One region of the Methylophaga thalassica genome, then DNA from elsewhere that is predicted to be linked to it. Evidence: riboswitches for the same ligand, from Rfam matches in the RefSeq annotation. Region 1 holds a riboswitch; the other holds the start of a gene.
The links. Region 1 has a riboswitch for cyclic di-GMP ahead of QQL60_RS10035 (hypothetical protein). Riboswitches for the same ligand answer to the same signal wherever they lie in the genome.
Positions count from the first base shown of each region.

Region 2: it holds a riboswitch for cyclic di-GMP, as region 1 does, so the genes downstream of both, QQL60_RS08010 (autotransporter outer membrane beta-barrel domain-containing protein) here and QQL60_RS10035 (hypothetical protein) in region 1, are expected to answer to the same signal.

Region 1 covers NZ_BSND01000005.1:598,847-609,876, forward strand. The annotation lists gene QQL60_RS10015 (type I restriction-modification system subunit M) at 1-961, shown strand, start outside; gene QQL60_RS10020 (restriction endonuclease subunit S) at 958-2,334, shown strand; gene QQL60_RS10025 (type I restriction endonuclease subunit R) at 2,362-5,442, shown strand; gene QQL60_RS10030 (hypothetical protein) at 5,756-6,268, opposite strand; cyclic di-GMP riboswitch class I at 6,283-6,365, opposite strand; gene QQL60_RS10035 (hypothetical protein) at 6,719-7,399, opposite strand; cyclic di-GMP riboswitch class I at 7,417-7,501, opposite strand; gene QQL60_RS10040 (methyl-accepting chemotaxis protein) at 7,921-9,237, shown strand; gene QQL60_RS10045 (TMEM165/GDT1 family protein) at 9,314-9,868, opposite strand; gene alkB (DNA oxidative demethylase AlkB) at 10,212-10,835, shown strand; gene QQL60_RS10055 (HD domain-containing phosphohydrolase) at 11,005-11,030, shown strand, end outside.
Region 2 covers NZ_BSND01000005.1:170,366-181,395, reverse strand. The annotation lists gene QQL60_RS08045 (phytanoyl-CoA dioxygenase family protein) at 1-541, opposite strand, end outside; gene QQL60_RS08040 (hypothetical protein) at 875-1,273, opposite strand; gene QQL60_RS08035 (bifunctional methionine sulfoxide reductase B/A protein) at 1,838-2,806, opposite strand; gene QQL60_RS08030 (hypothetical protein) at 3,050-3,214, shown strand; gene QQL60_RS08025 (autotransporter domain-containing protein) at 3,184-3,477, shown strand; gene QQL60_RS08020 (helix-turn-helix domain-containing protein) at 3,640-4,614, shown strand; gene QQL60_RS08015 (alpha/beta hydrolase) at 4,611-5,447, opposite strand; cyclic di-GMP riboswitch class I at 5,617-5,696, shown strand; gene QQL60_RS08010 (autotransporter outer membrane beta-barrel domain-containing protein) at 5,716-7,098, shown strand; gene QQL60_RS08005 (hypothetical protein) at 7,220-8,698, opposite strand; gene recC (exodeoxyribonuclease V subunit gamma) at 8,990-11,030, shown strand, end outside.

The sequences.
Region 1 (11,030 bases):
TAGCAAGTTCAACCGCAATGGTGACCCGTCCCGGCTGGCTGTTGTTCTCAACGGCTCTCCGCTGTTCACTGGCAGTGCTGGTAGTGGCGAGTCAGAAATCCGTCGCTGGATCATCGAAAACGACTGGCTGGAAGCGATTGTGGCGCTTCCTACCGACATGTTCTACAACACCGGCATTGCTACCTACATCTGGATCATCACCAACCAAAAGAAGCCGCAGCGCAAAGGCAAGGTGCAGCTAATCAACGCCACCGAGTTCCACAGCCCCATGCGTAAGAGCCTCGGTAGCAAACGTAAACAGGTTGCACCAGAACAAATCAAAACCATCGCTGAGCTATTTGGCAACTTCGAAGAAAATGAGCAAAGCAAAATCTTTGACAACAGCGACTTTGGCTATCAACGCATTACCGTCGAACGCCCTCTCAAACTTAACTTCAAAGTCGATGACGAGCGACTCGAACATCTGCGGGATAGCAAAGCATTCTCCAAGCTTGAAGAGCCAGAGCAAATAATGATCACCAAAGCGCTTGAGACGCTTTCTGAGCGTGGTTTATACGTTAGTCGCGACACATTCAGCAAGGACATGGAAAAAGCGCTCAAACAGGCGCAGGTTAAGGCAGGCGCACCTCTTAAGAAAGCCATACTGTCCGCCTTGAGCGAACGTGATGAAAATGCCGAAGTTTGTACCGACAGCAAGGGCAACCCAGAGCCCGACAGCGAACTTCGAGACTATGAGAACGTGCCGCTGAAAGAAGACATTGATAGCTACTTCCAGCGCGAGGTCATTCCGCATGTGCCGGAAGCGTGGATTGATCACGACAAGACCAAGGTCGGTTACGAGATTCCATTCAACCGCCATTTCTACAAGTACGTGCCACCTCGTCCATTGGAAGATATTGATGCGGAGTTAGATGAGGTTACCGCCGAGATTCTAGAGCTGCTGCAAGAGGTACATGTGTGAAGTACGCAAAGTACCCCTCCTACAAAATACCTAATGTCGAGTGGCTGGATACCCAGCCGGAGCAATGGTCAGACGGTTCACTCAGGTGGTTCGCAAAAATTTATGCGGGCGGGACACCATCAAAAACGAACGAGGCTTACTGGCAAAATGGCACCATCCCATGGTTGAACTCTGGCTCAGTTAACCAATCATTAATCACTCAAGCTTCAGCATTCATAACAAATGACGCTTACGCTAACAGCAGTGCGAAATGGATTCCAGCGGGCTCACTTGTGATTGCTCTTGCCGGCCAAGGTAAAACGAAAGGAATGGTTGCTCAACTAAGCATCGAGGCCACTTGTAATCAATCGATGGCAGCCATTGTCCCGAACTCAAATCTCGAGCCCCGTTTTTTGTATTGGTGGTTGAACTCAAACTATCAAAATATTCGTAACATGGCTGGAGGTGACTTAAGAGATGGACTCAACTTGGAGATGGTGGCTTCTATCCAATGTCCTATCCCAAGCAGCTCAGAACAAATCCAAATCGCCGCCTTTCTCGACCGCGAAACTGCCAAAATCGACCGTCTGATTGAAAAACAACAGCGGCTGATTGAGCTACTCGAAGAGAAGCGTCAGGCCGCCATCTCCAATGCAGTCACAAAGGGCTTGAATCCCGATGCGCCGATGAAAGTCAGTGGCGTTGAGTGGTTGGGTGAGATACCCTCACATTGGGAAGTTAAACAGCTCAAACGACTCATCAAAGCTCTCGAATCCGGAGTCAGTGTCAACGCAACTGATGTTCCTGCAACAGCCTCAGAGTATGGCGTTTTAAAGACCAGTTGTGTTTACACACGCTTTTTCAGGCCAGAAGAGAACAAAACAGTCTTCGAAGAAGAGCTCGATCGACTCAAATGTCCTGTGCGAGCTGGGTCGATCATCATCAGCAGGATGAATACACCGGATCTGGTGGGAGCCTCAGCCTTTGTTGAGCTTGATCATGAAAACCTATTTTTACCTGACAGGCTCTGGCAAACAGTGTTCGATGACTCAGTCAAGGTCAATCCGGAATACCTGAGCTACTTTATGATGATTAAATCTTTCAGGGAGCAAATATCGCTATACGCCGCTGGCACTAGCAGCAGCATGCAAAATATTGCTCAGGAGGACTATCTATCGATCCCTGTATGCTTCCCAGCTCTAGATGAACAGACCCAAATAGTCGAACACATAAAAGAGCAGCTAGGAAAGCTAGAGAGCTTAGGTTCAAAGGCAAACAAAACAGTTGAGCTACTCAGAGAAAGGCGAACCGCATTAATCTCAGCCGCCGTCACCGGCAAAATTGACGTGCGAGACCAAGTTCCGCAGGATGTCGAGAAAGTAGTCGCCTCATAAAGCCAACGATGTTGAAAGGATTGAACAATGGCAGCCACAGGTAAAACCACATCAGAACTCGACTTCGAAGAGGCTATTGAAGCTTACCTTGTTGGCAAAGCAGGTTATGACATCGCCCTGAACACGCAGTTTGATGCCGAACTGGCGCTGGATGCCACGACCCTGCTCGCTTTCATCAAGACCACACAGGAAGACACCTACAACGCCCTGAAAGCGAGCTACGGCGCTCAAATTGATACGGCACTGACCAAACGTATCGCCAGTGAATGCGACCAACGTGGGCTGCTGGATGTGATTCGAAACGGCGTCAAAGATCGCGGTCAATTGATTCGCCTTGCGTTCTTTCGCCCCGCATCCACACTCAACCCCGAAACCGAAAAGCGTTACCAGCAAAATAAACTAACGGTCATGCGGCAGGTGCACTATGACCTTACCAACAACAACTCCATCGACATGCTACTGTCACTGAACGGCTTACCTATCGCGACGGTCGAGCTCAAAAATGCATTCACCGGTCAGAAGACGATCAATGCTATCAAGCAGTACATCAAAGACCGCAAGCCGACAGCCAAAACGCCACTGATTCAGTTCAAAAAACGTGCGCTCGTTCACTTCGCTGTCGACACCGATGAGGCGTTTATGACGACACGCCTTGCTGGTGAACATACCTTCTTCCTGCCATTCAACAAGGGCAACAACGGCGGCAAAGGCAATTCCGACCAGCACAACCACGTCACGGGTTACAAGACCGGCTATCTGTGGGAAGATGTCTGGCAGCGCGATAGCTGGCTGGACATCCTCCACCGTTTCATTCACTTACAAGTGGAAGAGAAACGCGACCCGGACACGGGCAAAAAGACCAGCAAGGAAACGCTCATTTTCCCTCGTTATCATCAGTTGTCAGCGACTCGCACCTTATTAAAACAAACCAAGCTCGACGGCGTCGGCCAGAACTACCTGATTCAACATAGTGCCGGTTCGGGTAAAACCAATACCATCTCATGGACAGCGCATCAACTCGCCAGCCTGCATGGTGATGACAATAAGCCAGTCTTCAATACCGTTGTCGTTATCTCCGACCGTCGCAACCTCGACAAGCAACTACAGGACAGCATCTACCAAATCGACCACAAGCTAGGTGTTGTTGAGAAAATCGATGAGAACAAGTCTTCATCCGATTTAGCGAATGCACTCAACGCCGGTACAAAGATTATTATCACCACGCTTCAAAAGTTCTCCTTCATTCTGGATAAGGTTGAGAACTTCATTGACCGACGCTTTGCCGTCATTATCGATGAGGCGCACAGCAGTCAGGGTGGCCGGAGTGCATCCAATCTTCGTGTCGTGCTCGGCAAGCATGATGATGAAGAGGCGTTGGCCACCGCAGAAGCCGAAGACGACAAACTACCAGAAGAGAAAACCACCGAAGACCTGGTGCTGGAAGAAATCAAAAAGAAAGGCAAGCAATCCAACCTGAGTTTCTACGCCTTCACAGCAACACCTAAGGCCAAGACACTGGAGATATTCGGTGTTGATGATGGCAACGGCATACCGCGACCATTCCATTTGTACAGCATGCGGCAAGCAATAGAAGAGCGTTTCATTCTGGACGTGCTCAAGCACTACACCACCTACAAAACCTACTACGAACTGTCGAAAAAGGTGGATGACGATCCGGAAGTAGACGAGAAGAAAGCCAAACGCGCTATCGCCCGCTTTATGAGCTTGCACCCTCATAACCTTGCCCAGAAAACCGAAATAATGGTCGAGCACTACCGTCGCTTCACCGCAAAGAAAATCGCCGGTAAAGCCAAAGCGATGGTCGTGACTCGCTCACGTCTGCACGCCGTTCGATACAAGCAGGCATTCGATAAATACATCAAAGAAAATGGCTACAACGATATGAAGACGCTGGTGGCCTTCTCAGGCACAGTCAATGATCCAGATGACGATACCGTGGCATATACAGAAGCAGGCATGAATGGCTTTGGTGAGAAAGAGCTTCCAGAGAAGTTTGCCAGCCGTGAGTACCATATCCTGATTGTCGCCGAGAAGTATCAAACTGGCTTCGATCAGCCACTGCTGCATACGATGTTTGTGGACAAGCCACTGAAGGATTTGAAGGCGGTACAAACACTATCACGACTCAATCGTTCGACCAGCGGCAAGGCCGACACATTCGTACTCGATTTCGCCAATGAAATGGAAGAGATCAAGGAGAGCTTTCGTCCCTACTTCCAAGAAACCGAAATCGATGAGCCGACTGACCCCAATCAGCTTTACACGCTTCAGCAAAAGATCGACAGCTTTCATATCATTCGCCCGCAAGAAGTAGATGAGTTTTCAGCGGTGTATTTCAAACCGATGGCGAACCAAACTAAGCGAGATCACGGTCAGCTTAACAAATGGATCGACCCAGCAGTACAACGCTACAAGGATGAGTTCAGAGAGTCTTCAGCAGGCGTTTATGATGAGCGATACACAGAAGATGGGGAAGAGTTTAAAAGCAGTCTACAAGGCTTTGTGCGGCTATATAGCTTCCTCAGCCAGATCATTGACTGGCAGGATATTGAACTCGAAAAACTGTATGCCTATGGCCGTTATTTGCTGACCAAACTGCCAAGACGAGATGGCGGTGGCACTATCGACCTTGATGAAGAAGTTGAGCTGTCAGCCTATCGTAACGAGAAGACATTTGAAGGCAGCGGATCGCTACAAGTAAACGAAACTCGGCCTGTGTATGGCGCAACGGAAGTAGGCACTGGAGGTAAACACGAAGATCCTAAATCGCCGCTGTCTGCCGTCATCATGGTTATCAACGAACGATTCGGGACTGACTTCACTGACGAAGATAAACTGCTATTCGATCAAATCTCTGGCGATATGCTTAACAACGACAAACTGGCTGAGCAAGCACGAGCGGGTTCAAAAGAGAAGTTCAAGGTGGTGTTTGAACCCAAAGTCATTGAGGCATTCGTGGATAGGCAGGGACGTAACGAGAAGATCGTCAATGAATTTATGGCGAATGGAGATATGAGAAACCTCATTATCGCTGCCCTGCTGGATGATGTTTACAATCGATCACAGTCAACACCGAAACTAGGCTGACGGTTGCACGGCGTCCGCGCCTAGCAGCCGGAAGATGACCGGCAGTTAAAGTAAAAACTCCCAATAATCAAGGAATTGCCTTGCGGTAGAAGGCAACTTCGATATTGCTCTGGAGGATTTAGGAGGGGGACGCTCTATCCTGCTGAGCTACGGGGACATTGGTCAGGCATTATAACAGCGATAAGCATTAAGCTCGAAAACTGAATATTGTTTGTTGATTAATCGTCATAGGATCGGCGGTTAAACGGTAACGATACAAACAAAAAAGCCGTCACTCTATGACGGCTTTAAACGTTTGAAATACTGAAATTAACTAGACAGCTTGTTTTGCTTTGCGACGTAAGCCCATAAAACCAAGTAGCGCAGGAGCAAATAACAAAGCAGCCGGTGGCAAAGGCACCGCAGAAACATTGAAAGAGGTAAAACGAACTTCACCCGGATTTTGTAAAATGTTGAGGTTAATTGATTGTGGTACATCACCCGCAGGATGCCAAGTTATATAAGCTAACTCTTTTGCCCCAACCCAGCTTATACCATTAGCCAACCATTTCTGTGTATTGATGATAATATCGCCGGTATCAAACAGGTCCGATAAAGAGTAGGAGTAATGATCAGATTTTGCATTGAAAACAGAAAACTCTCCGAAAGATAATATCCCATCATCGTTCAGGTCTTCTGCTACAAAATTACCGGAGAACTTGAATTTACCACCATCGTTAATAGGCCATCCGGCTTCAAAATCGGCTTTAACAACAGTTGCAGCCCATGTGGCCTGTGATAATGTCAATAAAACTAAACTGAATAGCATCCACACTATTTTTTTCATAAGAAATTTCCATGTCGTGCAACCCAGCCCTGATGCCACTAATGCACAGCTGTAGGTTTTCCGTCCCTGACTCACATCAGGTTTGGCGATAATATGTTGAACAAAATTAATAAATTAAAGTTAACTTGCTATGTCGCGTAACAGATGAACACTTATATTCTGTTGTTAACAGGTTACTTAAATTGAATTAGAAAAAAAATCATCCTTAAGTATGATTTTTTTAAAAAATTGACTTTAAATTCATAGTAAAAATTGAGTCAAAAAAATGTTCAGAGAGAATATTAACTCACGTCAACATATCTCTAATTGAGTTCAGATTAAGAAGACTATATGGAGTTAGGCAAGATATGTTCGGTAACCAGCTTGTCATGGTCGGACAATCAGGGACAAAAAAAGCCGTTACATTTTGTAACGGCTTTTTTTTATGAAACGCCAGTATCTATTGATTGATTATGCAGCTTGTTTGGCTTTACGGCGAAGTCCCATAAAACCAAGCAAAGCCGGAGCAAACATAAATGCAGCCGCTGGAATAGGCACTTCCGACACAGGCGCGATGCCTGCGGCACCTACGGTGAAGCCATGCCAGCCTTCACTTGTATGAGTAAAACTGAACGAGTCAAATAACCCTTCAAGAATAATCACTCCATGTAGCTCGGCAAACTTAGAGGTAGTAAATCCAGTACCGTCAGAATACAGGGTGGGTGATCCCGAACCGTACTTCCCTAAACCAGTACTATCAAATTTAATTTTTGTATCACCAAAATCAACATTATTTGCGTTCCAGCTGACAAGGGCAATGTAAGGATTCAGCACTGTTTCTGAAAATTTTATTTCTACTGTACCACCGGTACTCAAACCGATAATTTCACGTGATGATGGAAGATTGCTAACCGTCCCATTGGTGTAGGCATTACCCCACCAATTATCTGTCGCTCCCGATTCTATGAAATAAGCATCAGAACTTGAGCTAAAACCAACACTGACATTGTCACTACCAAACGCCATGGTTCCAGATGCAGTTTTTTGACTTGTTTTTGTCCAGTCTGTCCAGCCAATATTTGCAGCATGAGCCGATATCGTTAACATCGATGCTGACAGAGCAAGGGTTGTTGCAAAAAATTTTTTATACATGTCCCATATCCCAATAATTTTGCAACCCAGCCCTGTCAAGACTTCAATATACAGCTGTAGGCTTTCCGTCCCTGACTCACATCAGGTTTGGCGTTAATGTGTTGAACACGATGAGATAATAATATAACTATTTAATTTCGCAACAGGTAACCACCAACAATCAGTTGCGCACTATTAACTTGCCTTAATTAATTAAAAATTACATTGTACTTTGGTACTAATTTATTAAAAAAAAGACATTCCATTCTTCCTCAACACAATGTTTATAGAGGAAAATTCGATACGTTTTCAGCATAAGTGAAAAATAACTTAATCCTCACTCGGCAGAACACAATTTACCCATATCCACCCACCGTGTTTGAAATGCAAAAGTCAGTGCCCCCCATTAAGATCATTAACTTACCAGTAACGTGATAGACATCATGCTTTCGTATAAAAGCAGTTAACTTTTACTTTTCACTGCCGATATAAGATGCATACAATTAAATTGCACACTATTTGCAAAGAGGCGAAAAAAAGACATGTTTGGTAAAACAAAGCAGTTAATCACCGAGAATGCGTTATTAAAAAACGAACTCACTCCCTTGCAGGAGATTTTCAGCGCCATGCAGTCATCACTGGCCATTATTGAGTTCACACCTGAAGGTATCATCACCGCAGTAAACGACAATTTTTCTCGGGTAACAGGTTATTCCTCTTCTGAACTGATAGGACAGCATCATCAACTGTTATGCGATAAATACGAAGTTGAATCTTCCCGATATAAAGATTTTTGGAAGCATCTAAAGAACGGTGAGTATTTTTCAGGGGAAGTATTACGCAAGCATAAAAACGGCCATGATATATGGCTGGAAGCCAATTATTTCCCAATAAAAAATGGTGAAGGCCGTGTCGTTAAAATTTTTAAGATTGCTAACGATGTGACCGAACGTGTAGAACATTCTCGTAGTAATGATAGTTTGCTATCTGCAATCGATCGTTCAATGGCTATCATAGAGTTTGATATGGGAGGTCGTGTCACCAATGCCAATCAAAATTTTCTGAGCCTTATGGGATATAAGCTTGATGAAGTGAAAGGACAGCACCATAGAATTTTTTGTGACTCAGACTATGTAAAAAGTCCTGAATATGCCAAGTTCTGGGAACAATTGAATGAGGGACGTTTTATTGCAGACAATTTTAAACGGATAAATAAATATCAATCTGCTGTTTGGTTGGAAGCCACCTATAACCCTATATTCGATAGTAATGGCAAGCCCTATCGAGTCATTAAATTTGCCACTGACATTACTGAAAAAGTTCGCTGTTCCGAGGAAGAAAAAGCGGCCGCTAACACAGCCTATACAATATCACTGGAGACAGAAAAGTTATCCTCGACAGGTGAAGATATTATTTTTAAAACCATTGATAAACTTGAAGAATTGAAACAACAATTCAGTCATTCATCAACCGAGTTGGAACAGCTAGGTGTAGAAACCGCACAAATATCATTTATCGTTAAAACGATCAGCGATATCACTGAACAAACAAACTTACTCGCCTTAAATGCCGCAATAGAAGCTGCAAGAGCGGGTGATAGTGGGCGTGGTTTTGCTGTTGTGGCTGATGAAGTTCGCTCACTGGCGACACGGACCTCACAATCAACGGCCGAAATAGCGAGCATGATTAATAAAATCCAGTCTAAAAGTGATTCCGTCATAAAAAGTATGTCCGGAAGCATGTCGGGTGTCGAATCAGGCGTTGAGTTTGCTAATACCGCAGGGAATACCATCAGCCAAATCAGAAGCGGTGCAAAAAAAGTCGTGGAAGTGGTAGAAAATTTATCGAATCTTCACTAACACTATTAGTGATAAACCATCGAGCCGCACACAGGTGTGTGGCTCGATAATATTTATTGTGCCCTTGTCACAGGGTTTACCATGGAATAATGGTTAAACCAACAATAACAAATACTAGGGAAGCAGCCCATCTAGCCACATTCAAAGGGATCACTTTCAACATGGCTTCTCCTGCGTATACTACTGGAACATTGGCTAATAACATGCCAATTGTCGTGCCCAGTGTCACCATAAAAATATTTTGGTAGGTTGCAGCAAGCGCAATAGTAGCGACTTGCGTTTTATCACCAATCTCAGCAATGAAAAATAACACGGTGGTAACGACAAACGCCCCGTATCTAGCATATTTAATCGCATCATCATCTTCCTTGTCTGGTATCAATAACCAAGCGGCCATCGCAATAAAACTCAAGCCCAGTATCCACTGACCTGTTGGACCAAGAATAAATTGTCCAAGCCAGGTGCCCAGCCAGGCAGATGCAGCATGATTGAGGAGTGTAGCAACAAGGATTCCAGCCACGATGGCTGATTTATGGCTAAAACGTGCAGCTAGCATTAAAGATAAAAGCTGGGTTTTATCACCAATTTCCGCTAGCGAAACCGTGAGAACAGAAGTAAAGAAAGCATCCATTAAATAAACTCCGGCGGGATAACAATACCAAGACAAACAACGATCTCCCGCCAAGAGGAATCATTATTTGTCTCAGGTCTTGTCAATACCAGCAAGCTGGTACGAAACTGCCATGGACCTTGAGGGTCCAATTATGTTGACAGCTTCAAACACCGGTAGGTGAGTAGACTACTCCCCCAAGACGATGACAATATTCTAGCTGGTATCTAACTATTTGCCTATGGTTAATCTGCATTTTTTATTGGCGGCTTTTATCCAATGAGCGCATTATCCAATCGCAGGTAACAACACTCATCAACTTAATTAATCTGCTATAAACGTATACTGAAATACAATGTCTGACATGGTTATCAAACTTGCAGAGCAAAGCTACCTTCTTAAAGGAGTTGCAAAACAGATTGCAGAAAACTTGCTAACCGAAATAAATCAGATAAGCGCACTCTCCCCTTTTCGACAAATGTCGACTAAGCGCGGATATTATGTAGGAGCAAAAATGACCAATTGTGGTGACTTAGGCTGGGTAAGTGATAACAAGGGATACCGTTATACAGCTATTGACCCACTGACAAATATGCCGTGGCCATCTATGCCTGAGTTATTTGAATCGCTGGCAGAAGAAAATGCCTCATTGGTAGATTTTCAACATTTCCAGCCTAATGCTTGTCTTATCAATCAGTACACTCCCGGTGTCGGTATGGGCTTGCACCAGGATAAGGACGAAAAAGACTTCACTCAGCCTATTGTTTCCGTCTCTCTCGGCGTACCAGCCATATTTCAATTTGGTGGTAATAAACGCAATGAAACACCTAATTACCATTTACTTGAGCATGGTGATATCGTCATCTGGGGAGGTGTTGACCGTTTACGCTTTCATGGTATAAAGCCGATCAAACTCGCTCATCACACTCTAACCGGTCAATTTAGATATAACCTGACATTTCGCAATACAGGGACGACTATCGACTAGACTAAAAAAAACGTTATACGCATAATGATTAGATTTAGAGTCTGAAAGCCAAGTTTAATTGAGGCATTTTGATACTTTTAACTAGCAGCCTACAGGTTTCGTAAGCTGTCTTTAGTGGCTTTATTGCAGGATGCGCGGTCAGAAGTGCCACATAATCAGGTAAACCATCTTGATTCGCGAAGACAAACTAATCAC
Region 2 (11,030 bases), 430 kb from region 1:
CAGCAACAATACGATCTTGTTCATTTTTGCTGAGAATGCCCAATTTATGACTCTTAGGTATTACTTTTAGGCAGCCATTGCTCTCATTCGCATCATCTAGATGAATGCGGAAAGTTACCATTTCCTCCAAGACATTTAGCTTAGGTTGAACATGGTGAACCCCATCTTTCAAAGTCCAAGGCCCCCAACCATCAACCTCCTTCTTGTCACTAACTGAAATTGTCTTATCTTGATGCCAAGTAACAAGCCAGTTCTTATCGGCCGTTTTATCAAAGACAATAACTCGCACTACTTCAGGTTTTCCTGTGAGATAAATCCTGGCCTTTTCTAGAAGCAAGTCTGACTCGACGAGATTTCTAACAGAGCTGAGTTTCTTCTCAGCGTTGCGAATTCCATGTTTCGGGAAGTCTGAATCTAACGCTTCAATCTCAGTAGTTATTTCATTAATAGAGTCGTTACATAGAAAGCTAGAGTGCATCTCAAATCCATTTTCTTCGATGCCCAAATTTAACTCCACTCTCAAAGCCTTTAACTCCGCCATAAAACGCTGCCGAAGCAACGCGAAGGCAGTCCGGTGGAGGCCGTGCTTTTCGTGGCCGTAACGAATTTAATGGCCTTGTTATAAGGGGTTGGCACATCAGCCCTCATTGCTAGTTTCACCGCCGCGCCTGCTCGTTACCCAACGGTAGATAATCAGCGAGAGGCTAACCAACAAGCAGATAGAAGAGATCTTAAAAACCAACTGTATTCCGGTGTTTGGGCAGCCCCACATACAGGTCGACAAAAGCCCTGCTAAAGAAAGCCTAAGAAACAGAGCGTTGGCTATTACAGAAACAAAATACTTCATAGCTACCAGTACTTATAACAGTGTGTTTTATAGCTTTGCGTATTTGTATGCACACCAACATCCTAAAACAACCGCAGTTGAACAATAGCCAAACATCAGAAAGCTTTGCAACGACGGCGCAAGCCACAATGTTACGGGCAGTGCGCCAAGCAAGCCAAGAATTGTCAGTGGGAAAAAGCCCAGCCTTTGATAGCGCAGAAGAACCAAAACTGCAGGAACACCCAGAACGACGACTAACGGATATGCGATAAGTAGGCCGACAACTGAAACAAACAGGGCAGACACAATGGCACCCTGCCAGTCTGAATCAGCACCCTGGAATAGCACATTAACCAGCGTTGCCAGAACGATGGCAGGCACAAGAGCCAGCGGGCCAACAGCAACCGCAAAAATATTCCTTCTTGTCGTCTCTGAGAAAGTGTTCATTTCTTCATTCGCTATAACAGTGTCTTTTATGAAGCCTCTGGCTTCATAATAAATATTAAAGAAGTCGCTCTGTAATACTGGTTTAGATTTCTTAAGTATCTGTTTATTAATAAAAACGCGATTATTTTTTTGGGAAATAGAGCCGGAATGGTGAGCTTGGCTGGAAAAATAAAGCCAACTTATTAGTATTCATGAAACCTTCCATATTTTCTGAATTAAGTTTAACTCTGACTTATTTTGTGTTTTCTGGCAATAGCTTAAATACAAACTCACTAGCGTTTTTTGTCAAGCCAAAGAAAGGGAAGCGAAGTGCTTTATTGTTAGGCATAAAAAGGGCACCCAGCACTGTAGGTTGGGTTGAGGTACGAAACCCAAAATATATATTCAAGTATAGGATTTGTTGGGTTTCACAGGTTCTACCCAACCTACGTTTTTAAGCAAATTTATTTTTCGGTCAAATGCTAGTGGACTAGCTCTTAGTTGTGATGCTTAAGGTCTGGAAAATAGATAGGCATACAAAAGGGCATCCAGATTGGATGCCCGAGTGTGTGATTTATCTAAGCTTTACTTTTTCAACTTCCAGTCTTTACGAATCCAATGACATGTATAGCCATTCGGATAATGTTGTAAATAGTCCTGGTGTTCGGGTTCGGCCTCGTAAAATGGTCCGGCTTTGGTGACTTCGGTAGTGATGGGGCTGGGGAGAATGCCGCTGGCATCGAGTTCTTTTATTAACTCATTAGCGACTTTGGCTTGTTCACTATTTTCCACAAAAATAGCCGAGCGGTAACTGTCACCGATATCATTTCCCTGGCGGTTTTTGGTGGTGGAGTCATGCACCATAAAGAAAAACTCCAGGATGTCACGATAGCTGGTTTGTGAAGAATCAAACATCACTTCAATCGCCTCAGCATGTCCGGTGTCGCCTTGTTTGACAACTTTATAGGTGACATCAGGTACATGGCCGCCGGTGTAGCCAACGCGGGTATTGATCACGCCGGGTTGATGACGGAATAATTCTTCCATTCCCCAGAAGCAGCCACCGGCTAAGATGGCGGTTTCAATGGTGTCGGTATCCGTTGATTCGTCATTATCAAACAAGGGCAGGTAGTCAGCATAACCTTCAGCGGCTAACTGGTCTTTTGGAATAAAACGTAAGCTGGCCGAGTTAATACAGTAACGCAAACCACCCTGTTCTTCAGGGCCATCAGGGAATACATGACCCAGGTGCGAGTCACCGAATTTTGAACGCACCTCGGTTCTGACCATTCCTAGTGTGTTATCACTATGCTCAGTGATATTATTGGCGTCGAGTGGACGTGTAAAGCTGGGCCAGCCAGACATCGAGTCGTATTTATCTAATGAGGTAAATAAGGGCTCGCCAGAGACCACATCGACATAGAGGCCCGGTTCTTTATTATCCCAGTAGGCATTGTTAAACGGAGGTTCAGTGCCACATTGCTGAGTGACGTGATATTGCAGTTCATCAAGCTCAGAAATGGCCGCGTCGTTTTTATGATATATCTTCGTCATATTCGTCCTTTGATTATTTTGCTGTAGGTGTATTGACACATAATGGCTGTGAAAGTGGCATAAATAAACAGAAATAACCAAGAATAAAGCGTCATCTTTTTGGGCAGGCCCTTATGATTTTATTTGAAATGCGGTTTGATTCTGATCGCTTTTTTCATTTCAGCGTCAAGATTTGCCATAATTTGTATTTGCTTTATATCCTTCTACCATCGTATATCGATTGAGTTCGCTGACATATCATCTATGTCAGTTTTAAACAGTGAGTGTGTTTTGTTACCTGATCTTCGTACTATCATCCTTGTTCTGGTTATTACATTGTTTATTTCTGCCATTGCTTCTTTCTTTTTACTGCTTCGTAAGGGTATTGATGTCAGCTTATGGCACAAACTGATATCGACCACCAGTTAAATGATAAGACCACCTTACTAGCGAATATGGGTATCGGTTATGACCTCATCAATGACGATACCAGTATGACGGCATCGTATACCGGTGGTGGTACTGCCTTCACAACAGAAGGTATTGACCCTTCACCGTGGTTAGCCAGAGCGGGTGTCGTTGCCACCTTTAACATAAACGACTACACCGATATCACGGCTCAATATGATGTTGAAGGTCGTGAAGACTTTTTAAATCAAACGGCTTCTGTGAAATTACGTTTGTCGTTCTAAGCTAAATTTAATCGCCCAAGATAAAAAGCCTCGGCAGATTCTGCTGAGGCTTTTTTGTTTTATATGCCATAAGTAATTGAATTAAGGTATATTCATTGCCTACCTTCTTTTATGGCTTTTTCTTCGTATGCTTAGTTCATATACCTGTGCCAACACATTAATATGATACCGACACAAGCGCTTGTGTATTGTGATCAGCCTTTGTTTGATGCTTATGAACAGCAGCTTGTGCAAGATTGGTTACCGATTGAGATTAACCAGTTATCCGCAGGTCAGTTTTATGGGCACTACCGTGAAGTGGGTAATGAGGCGTTCAGAGTGGTGTTCGAGCAGCAAAATCAGGTCGTACATAAACGCGCCATCATCGAAAAAGACTTTTGTACCATCTCCTTCGAACGTACCACACAAAATCAGGTACGAGTATCTGAATATAATGCCTTTGAGAATTCACTATTTTTCTTGCCAGCTAATGTTGAAGTCGATATCCAGGCTGAGGGAAATGCTGAAACGGTCTATTTTCGATTCGAACAATCGGCCTTACTTGAGTCTGCCAGAGCGATGAATCCACGGCAGTGGGAAATGCCTGTGGACAGTGTTTTAGTATTTGATGGTGTAAATCGACAACCGTTAGAGCTGTTTACTGATTACCTATATCAATTATCAGCGATGTCTTCGGATGACCGTCAGCCAGAGCAGCAAAAACATTTAAATACTTCTGTGATGGAACATGTGCTGCTGTCATTAGATTCATCCTTACTTTTTGATGGGCAAGAAACTGATGTCGTGGCACGGCGAAGAGCGGCTAAATCAGTGAGATTAGCTATCGACTATATTCACGCTAAGCTGGACAGTCATATTTGCCCAACCATTATCGATATTTGTAAAGATGTCTGTATCAGTCAGCGTAACTTGCAGTATCACTTTAAAAAAGTAATGGGCATCACCCCTAATGCCTACCTTTATCGCTTGAGGTTAAATCGAGTGCGATCCCAATTGCTCAGGCCTACAGATATTAATATGACGGTGACGCAAGTAGCCAGCGACTGGCACTTCTGGCATTTAGGGCGGTTTTCCAATGATTATCTACAGTTATTTGGCGAGCTACCGTCAGCGACATTACGTCGAGCATTTAATTAAGGGGCAGGTTTCTTAGCGGCAGATATTTCCTGCAATAGCTCTGGCCAGTGCTCAACCCAGCAGCAATGATGAGTCATACCGGTGATTACTCTTACAGTGGGGCGCTTTGATTGAGGAAAATGTTGCTGGTATGCGTTAGCCACAGCAACGGGCATGATCTTATCTTCACTCCCCACAAAATGAATTTGTGGAATGGCCTGTAATGAAGGCCACTGGTCTGCTGGATTTAATGAGCCTGTTAACGGAGAAATATGCTGTAATGTCGTCCAGTAATCAGTATCAATATTACCTGCCACAGTGACTAACTGAGAAACATCGTCTCGCTCAGCCGCTAATAACGTCGCGACAGCACCCCCCCCAGAGTAACCAATAAGCCGTAAAGAAGAAGCCTGATATTGGGCTTTTAACTTATCCACGGCTTGATTCATCGCTTGTAATACCTCAGGAGAAAAGCGGGCTGAAGTCCACAGACGCTGTTCACAGCCTCCAGACCACACATATTGGCATGGGCGGGCCAGATAGACGGCATGGTTATCGAGAAGTGCGAGCTTGAGTGTTAATGGATCGATAGGGGTCGGATCTGAAGACATTTTCCGTCGACTCAGCCAGGCTAAACCATCACCTTCTATGTAAATGGTTAACTCTTCGGACGGTGAGATTTTTTCAGGGATAAAGCTTTGCAAGTTAAATGAGGCTGTAGTGATGATCTGGGATTTCCAGCCATTGAGCTGAGCTAAACGAACTGCCGTATCAGTGCGGTTTTGTGTGGTGGGTATGGATGAGCAGGCCTGTAATATCAAAAAAAGCAGGCAAATAAAGTAACGAAAAACCAAAATAGCTATCCCTTATTATTCCGTCTTAGGTATGTGAAAGCACATCATATACGAGTCAGAAAATATTATCCTCAATGCCCGTCTCTCATTAATTTATACGTTTGCGAAAATCGGATAGTGCCGTTGTAGCTGTCTCTATATCATCAATCCTGGCTGGGTTGGATGCCCATATCATTATTGCCAAACTCAGCGTGAGCTGAGGACGGAAAGCTACAGACCTTAAGCTCTTAAGGTGGCTGAGTTACATAGACCGAGAGAGACTCAGAACATGCATACTCAATTTCTAAAACGTTCTTTATTCACGACCTTATTTACATCATCACTCCTATTAAGCGCTGCCGCCAGTGCTGATGGTGTTTTATCTGGAATAAACACTTCGCCTTTAACGATTGATGATGATGCCACGACAAGCATTGTGTCCGGAACACAGTTTCAAAATGATAGTGAGTTGTCAGTGATAGGCTGGCCTTTTTCTGTAGATCCTGTTTTAGCTAATCAGGGTACCTTTATTAATAATGGTACTTTTTATGGTAAATACAGTGATTTAAATAATTCTGGCATCTTGCTAAACACGGGAAGCATGACAACGCATGTCAGTGATTTGAATAATGCAGCAAGTGGTCAGATTACCAATACAGGCTATATAGAGAATAAAAGTGGCAGATGGATCAATGATGGCCAAATTGATAATCAGGCTGAATTTCTGAATCAGGGCACCTTTAGCAATAACGGACAATTGAGCAATAACGATATTCTCACCAATACCGGTACTTTATCGAGTTACAGAGGTGGGACCGTTACTAATAATGGCATTTTGACCAATAGCCGCGCCGGTAAATTAAATAACTACATTGCTTCTACCCTGGTGAATAATGGCACGCTGAATAATGAGGGCACATTCACTAACGCAGGTCGCTTAATTAATCAGGGTTCAATGACGAATAACTATGTCTTGACCAATGCTATTAATGACACCGTGGTGAACAATGGTGTGATGACGAATAATAAATCGATATATAACCAGAACGCCTTCGTTAACACTGGCACGTTTATTAACAATGAAAAAGCGAAATTGGTCGGTAGTGGTGCCTGGGTTGGTGATTACACTCAAACCGCAGGTCAAACTATCAACAATGGTGTCATGAGCCAAACCAGCGTCAATATTAATGGGGGTAACTTGTCAGGAACCGGCACCATTAACAGCCTTGTGACGGTAAATGGTACCGGGTATGACAACTATGCCAGTCTGACCGCCGGTAATTCGGTCGGTACGATGACGATTAATGGTAATTACACGCAAGGTGAATTTGGTTCGATGGTTGTGGAGTTTGATGAAACGCACTCCGATCTGCTGGATATTTCGGGTGTCGCTTCGCTGGCTGGTTTATTAAGCTTTGAGTTTATTGGTGATGATGTGCAAGAAGGCACATTTAACTTCCTGACCTTTGCCAGCATCGTCGGTAGTTTTGACAGCATTATTTTACCGGCGATAAGTGGTTTTAATTTTGAAGTGGTATTTGGCGATACCTTTGCGAATCTTGTGATAAGTCAGGCTGTGAGTGCTGTGCCTATTCCTGCCGCGTTTTTCTTGTTGGCACCGGTCTTATTCGGCTTTTTGGGTTTGCGTCGTAAAGCGAGTTTAGTTGCATAAACATCACATATAAAGTTAAGCAAAACCGATAAAACTCAGGGCCAGTTTAAACACGAAAAAAGATGTTTAAACTGGCCCTGAATACTGCTTATGCTGCTGTCAGTGTTTAACCATAACTGAACTAGGCCGCTTTAGAACCTGTAAGACGTGAACGACCCGCCCACATGCCAATCAGACCAAAAGCAAACAATGGCAGTGCTGCAGGTAATGGTACGGCACTTGGGTTAGCGAACTGGCTGGCAAGATACTCAGTAGAGAACATGCCATCACCAAAACCCCATGATGAGAAGTTTTTGAATTTGCCTGATAACAGCTCGCCACTATCGACGCCTAATGACAGGTAGACAAGTGCATCTGATATTTCAAATGACAAAATATCTGACAGTTCAAAGTCCTTGAAGATAATGCTGTTATTGCCCAAGCTGCCATCGAAGATACCTGAACTCAGCTCACCTGTGGCAGTGAGTCCGTCAACGATCACCATATCGTCACCGCTACCGAACATCACATCACCGATAATTTCACTGTTACCTGTCAGTGTCAGGCTGCTGTTACCTTGATTGGGCGCAAAATGTATAGCTGTGCCTGAACGACCGACTAAAGTACCACTGTTGGTGACGGTAACTTCAGAAGTACTGGCATCATCCGAACCAATGGCATGAACGCCTTCGATGTAACCTTCATTGATGATGGTCAGTGGACCGGCTGTGCGAACATCACCTACATTCGGTTCGAAAAGTGGATCAATATCAATACCATTACCCCCATTTAAAGGGTCACTTTCTGTACCGGTTGAAACAATGACACCAGTAGCATGGTTGTGTACTTTGCCTTCGTCGATATCGATACCGTCATCGGTGCCCAAAATCACACCATAGTTATCTGCGGTGCCACTGGCAAATTGCACACCATCTTCATCATCCGTGGCGCCAGTATTTGTCCAGGTTTTTGTTGCTGCGTTCCATGACAAACCATTCAGGGCGATGGTGCCGTGATTTTCAAGGGTGAAGTCTTCGCGTGCTTCAACCACTTCTTCATTACCACGTAATGTCCCGTAGTTAATGACTGTTGTGCCTGCACCACGACTCTGAATAGCACGACCTTTTTCACTCTCGATCTGACCATAGTTAGTAATGTGTGCATTTTTCAGTTCGGTGTCATCATCTAATCTTACGGCTTGATTTTCAGCGAAGATTTGTCCTGTTTCACGATTAATTAAGGTGAAATTGCTTGCTTTGTCCTGCAGGCGAATACCGCGATCACCACCAATAATCATGCCTGAGTTATCAATGGTCAGGTTGGCACCTTTAGCGCGAATAGCATCATCATCGCCGCTTTCGATAAGGCCATAGTTATAGACAGTCTGGTTTGACCCTTTCAATTGCACAGGTCGATCTTTTTCATCGACGATTTCTGCACCATTTTCAACGGTCACTGACAAATTATCACGCTTATCATCAATATTATTGCTGTCAGCTGAAGTACAAGTCAGGGTAGGGGAGCCAGTTGTACCACCGGCAACACAATCTTCTGCCAGCACGGGTGCGTTGTATAAAGCGGTTAATATCGAAGCAATCAGTAGTTTATGTGTATGTTTCACGTTAACTCCAAGTCAGGTAATAGAGATGACGCTCAAGATAATGATGGATTATGACAATGTGATGAATTTTCAAAATAATGTGAGGTATGCCACAAACAAACATCATAGAAAATGCTAAGTAAGCTCGAATGGGCGGGATGACCTGAGGCTTGGCTGTTCAGCTGTTTTTTATAAAGCAGATAAGCCCTTATTTTTAATGGTGTTAGCTTCAGCCCTTGTTCTGACATTCAAAGCAGTTTGTTTCAACCGCAACATCCCGTAATATGTGGCTTTTGACGTGAAGGAATCCACATGCTGAAGATGGTTTACAGTAATGACAGCAGACAACTGGCTGCCTGGCTTGCTGAACAGCTTCAGTCCGCGCCGCTCAGTCCGTTTGAGCAGGAAAATATTATTGTGCAGAGTAACGAGCTAGCTCGCTGGTTGTCACTGTATCTAGCCAATGAGCATGGTATTAGTGCCAATACGGAGTTTCCTTTTCCCTCTGCCTATATCTGGCGTTTATTTCGGCAAATCTGGCCGGATATTCCTCTGCATTCACCTTATGCCAAAGCACCGATTAGCTGGCGTTTATTTGCCCTGTTGCCCGAGTTAGCAGATGAGCCGGAATTTAGTGCGATTGCCGCTTATTTAGGTGAACAAACGGATGAATTAAAACGTTTTCAATTAGCCGAACGGCTGGCGGATACCTATGATCAGTACCTGATGTACCGACCAGACTGGATTGCAGAATGGGAGCAGGGAAAAAGCGATAACTGGCAAGGGCTTCTCTGGCAAAAAATCACGGCGGATGATCCCGAACCTATGCATCGGGCCAGATTGTTAAACCAGCTTAATCATCTATTACAATCGGCTATCGAAAAGCCGGCCGGCCTTCCTGAACGACTCAGTATTTTTGGCATCTCCTCGTTACCACCCGTGTATTTGCAGACCTTTGCTTTAATGGCGAAATTTGTCGATATCACGCTGTTTTATTTATCCCCCAGTCAACATTATTGGGGCGATTTAATTGATGCCAAACAGCAACAGCGTCAGCAATTGGAACTCATGCTGGAAGAGCCCGAACCAGAGCTGAATGCAGATGTAGGTCATCCATTATTAGCGAGCCTGGGCAAACAAGGGCAGGAGTTCTTTCGTCAGTGTCAGGAACTGCCTCATGAGGCGGAAACCTGTTTTGCAGAGCCACACCCCGATACCATGCTGGGCATGTTGAAAGCCGATATGTTTGAGCTGGATGTTGGACAGCAGCAAACAGTGAGTGCTGATGATAACTCTATCCTGATTCAAGTCTGTCATAGCTCGATGCGAGAAATGGAAATTCTGCAAGATCAGCTGTTGGCGATGTTTGAACAGCAGCCCGATTTATCACCTACGGATATTGTGGTGATGACGCCCGATATTGATGTGTATGCCCCCTGGATTGAAGCGGTATTCGGTGCGGCTGATCCGGCTCATGCGATTCCATTTAGTATTGCTGATAGCAGCGGTCAGCAAGAAAGTATTTTACTCAATGCCTGGTTCAGTATTTTAGCGTTGCCACAGTCACGGTTTGATGTGGAAAGTGTGCTGGCTTTGCTGGAGTGTCCGGCCATTCAACAGCGTTTTCAGTTGGATGAAGCGGCTTTATTGTGGTTACGCGAATGGTGTCAGCAAACCCGGATTCGTTGGGGTCACGATGCCAAAGATAAAATGGCATTGGAGTTACCAGCTAATGATGCCAATACCTGGCGTGCCGGCTTAGACCGTTTATTACTGGGGTACGCTATGCCGCTGACCGAGCAGGGCGAACCCTGGCGCTTGTTTGACGGCCAACTTGCTATGGATGGCATTACTGGTGATAAAGCCCGGATTGTGGCGGCAGTATCACAGTTTATTTCTGCACTGGATGACTGGCGACAACAGCTCAGCCGTCCACGAACACCCCATGATTGGCAACAGCATTTAAACCGTTGTCTGGATACCTTCTTTGAGGCAGAACAGCTGGATGATCCGTTGGCCGAACGTGAGCTGATTTCCATCCGTAGCCAACTTGATCGCTTGATTGAAAGTACCGATTTAGCTGGCTTTGAGGAAACGATTGGCATTGATGTGATCTTAAGCTGGCAGCAATCCCATCTGGAACCCTTAGATAATAGTCATCGTTTTATGGGGCATGGCGTTACCTTCTGCGGCATGGTGCCGATGCGTAGTATTCCATTTGATGTAGTTTGTCTGATTGGTATGAATGATGACGTGTTCCCACGTCGTCAGCCGAGTTTAGGTTTTGATCTGTTGGCGCACCATCATCGCGAAGGTGATCGTTCACGTCGTGATGATGATCGGTATCTGTTCC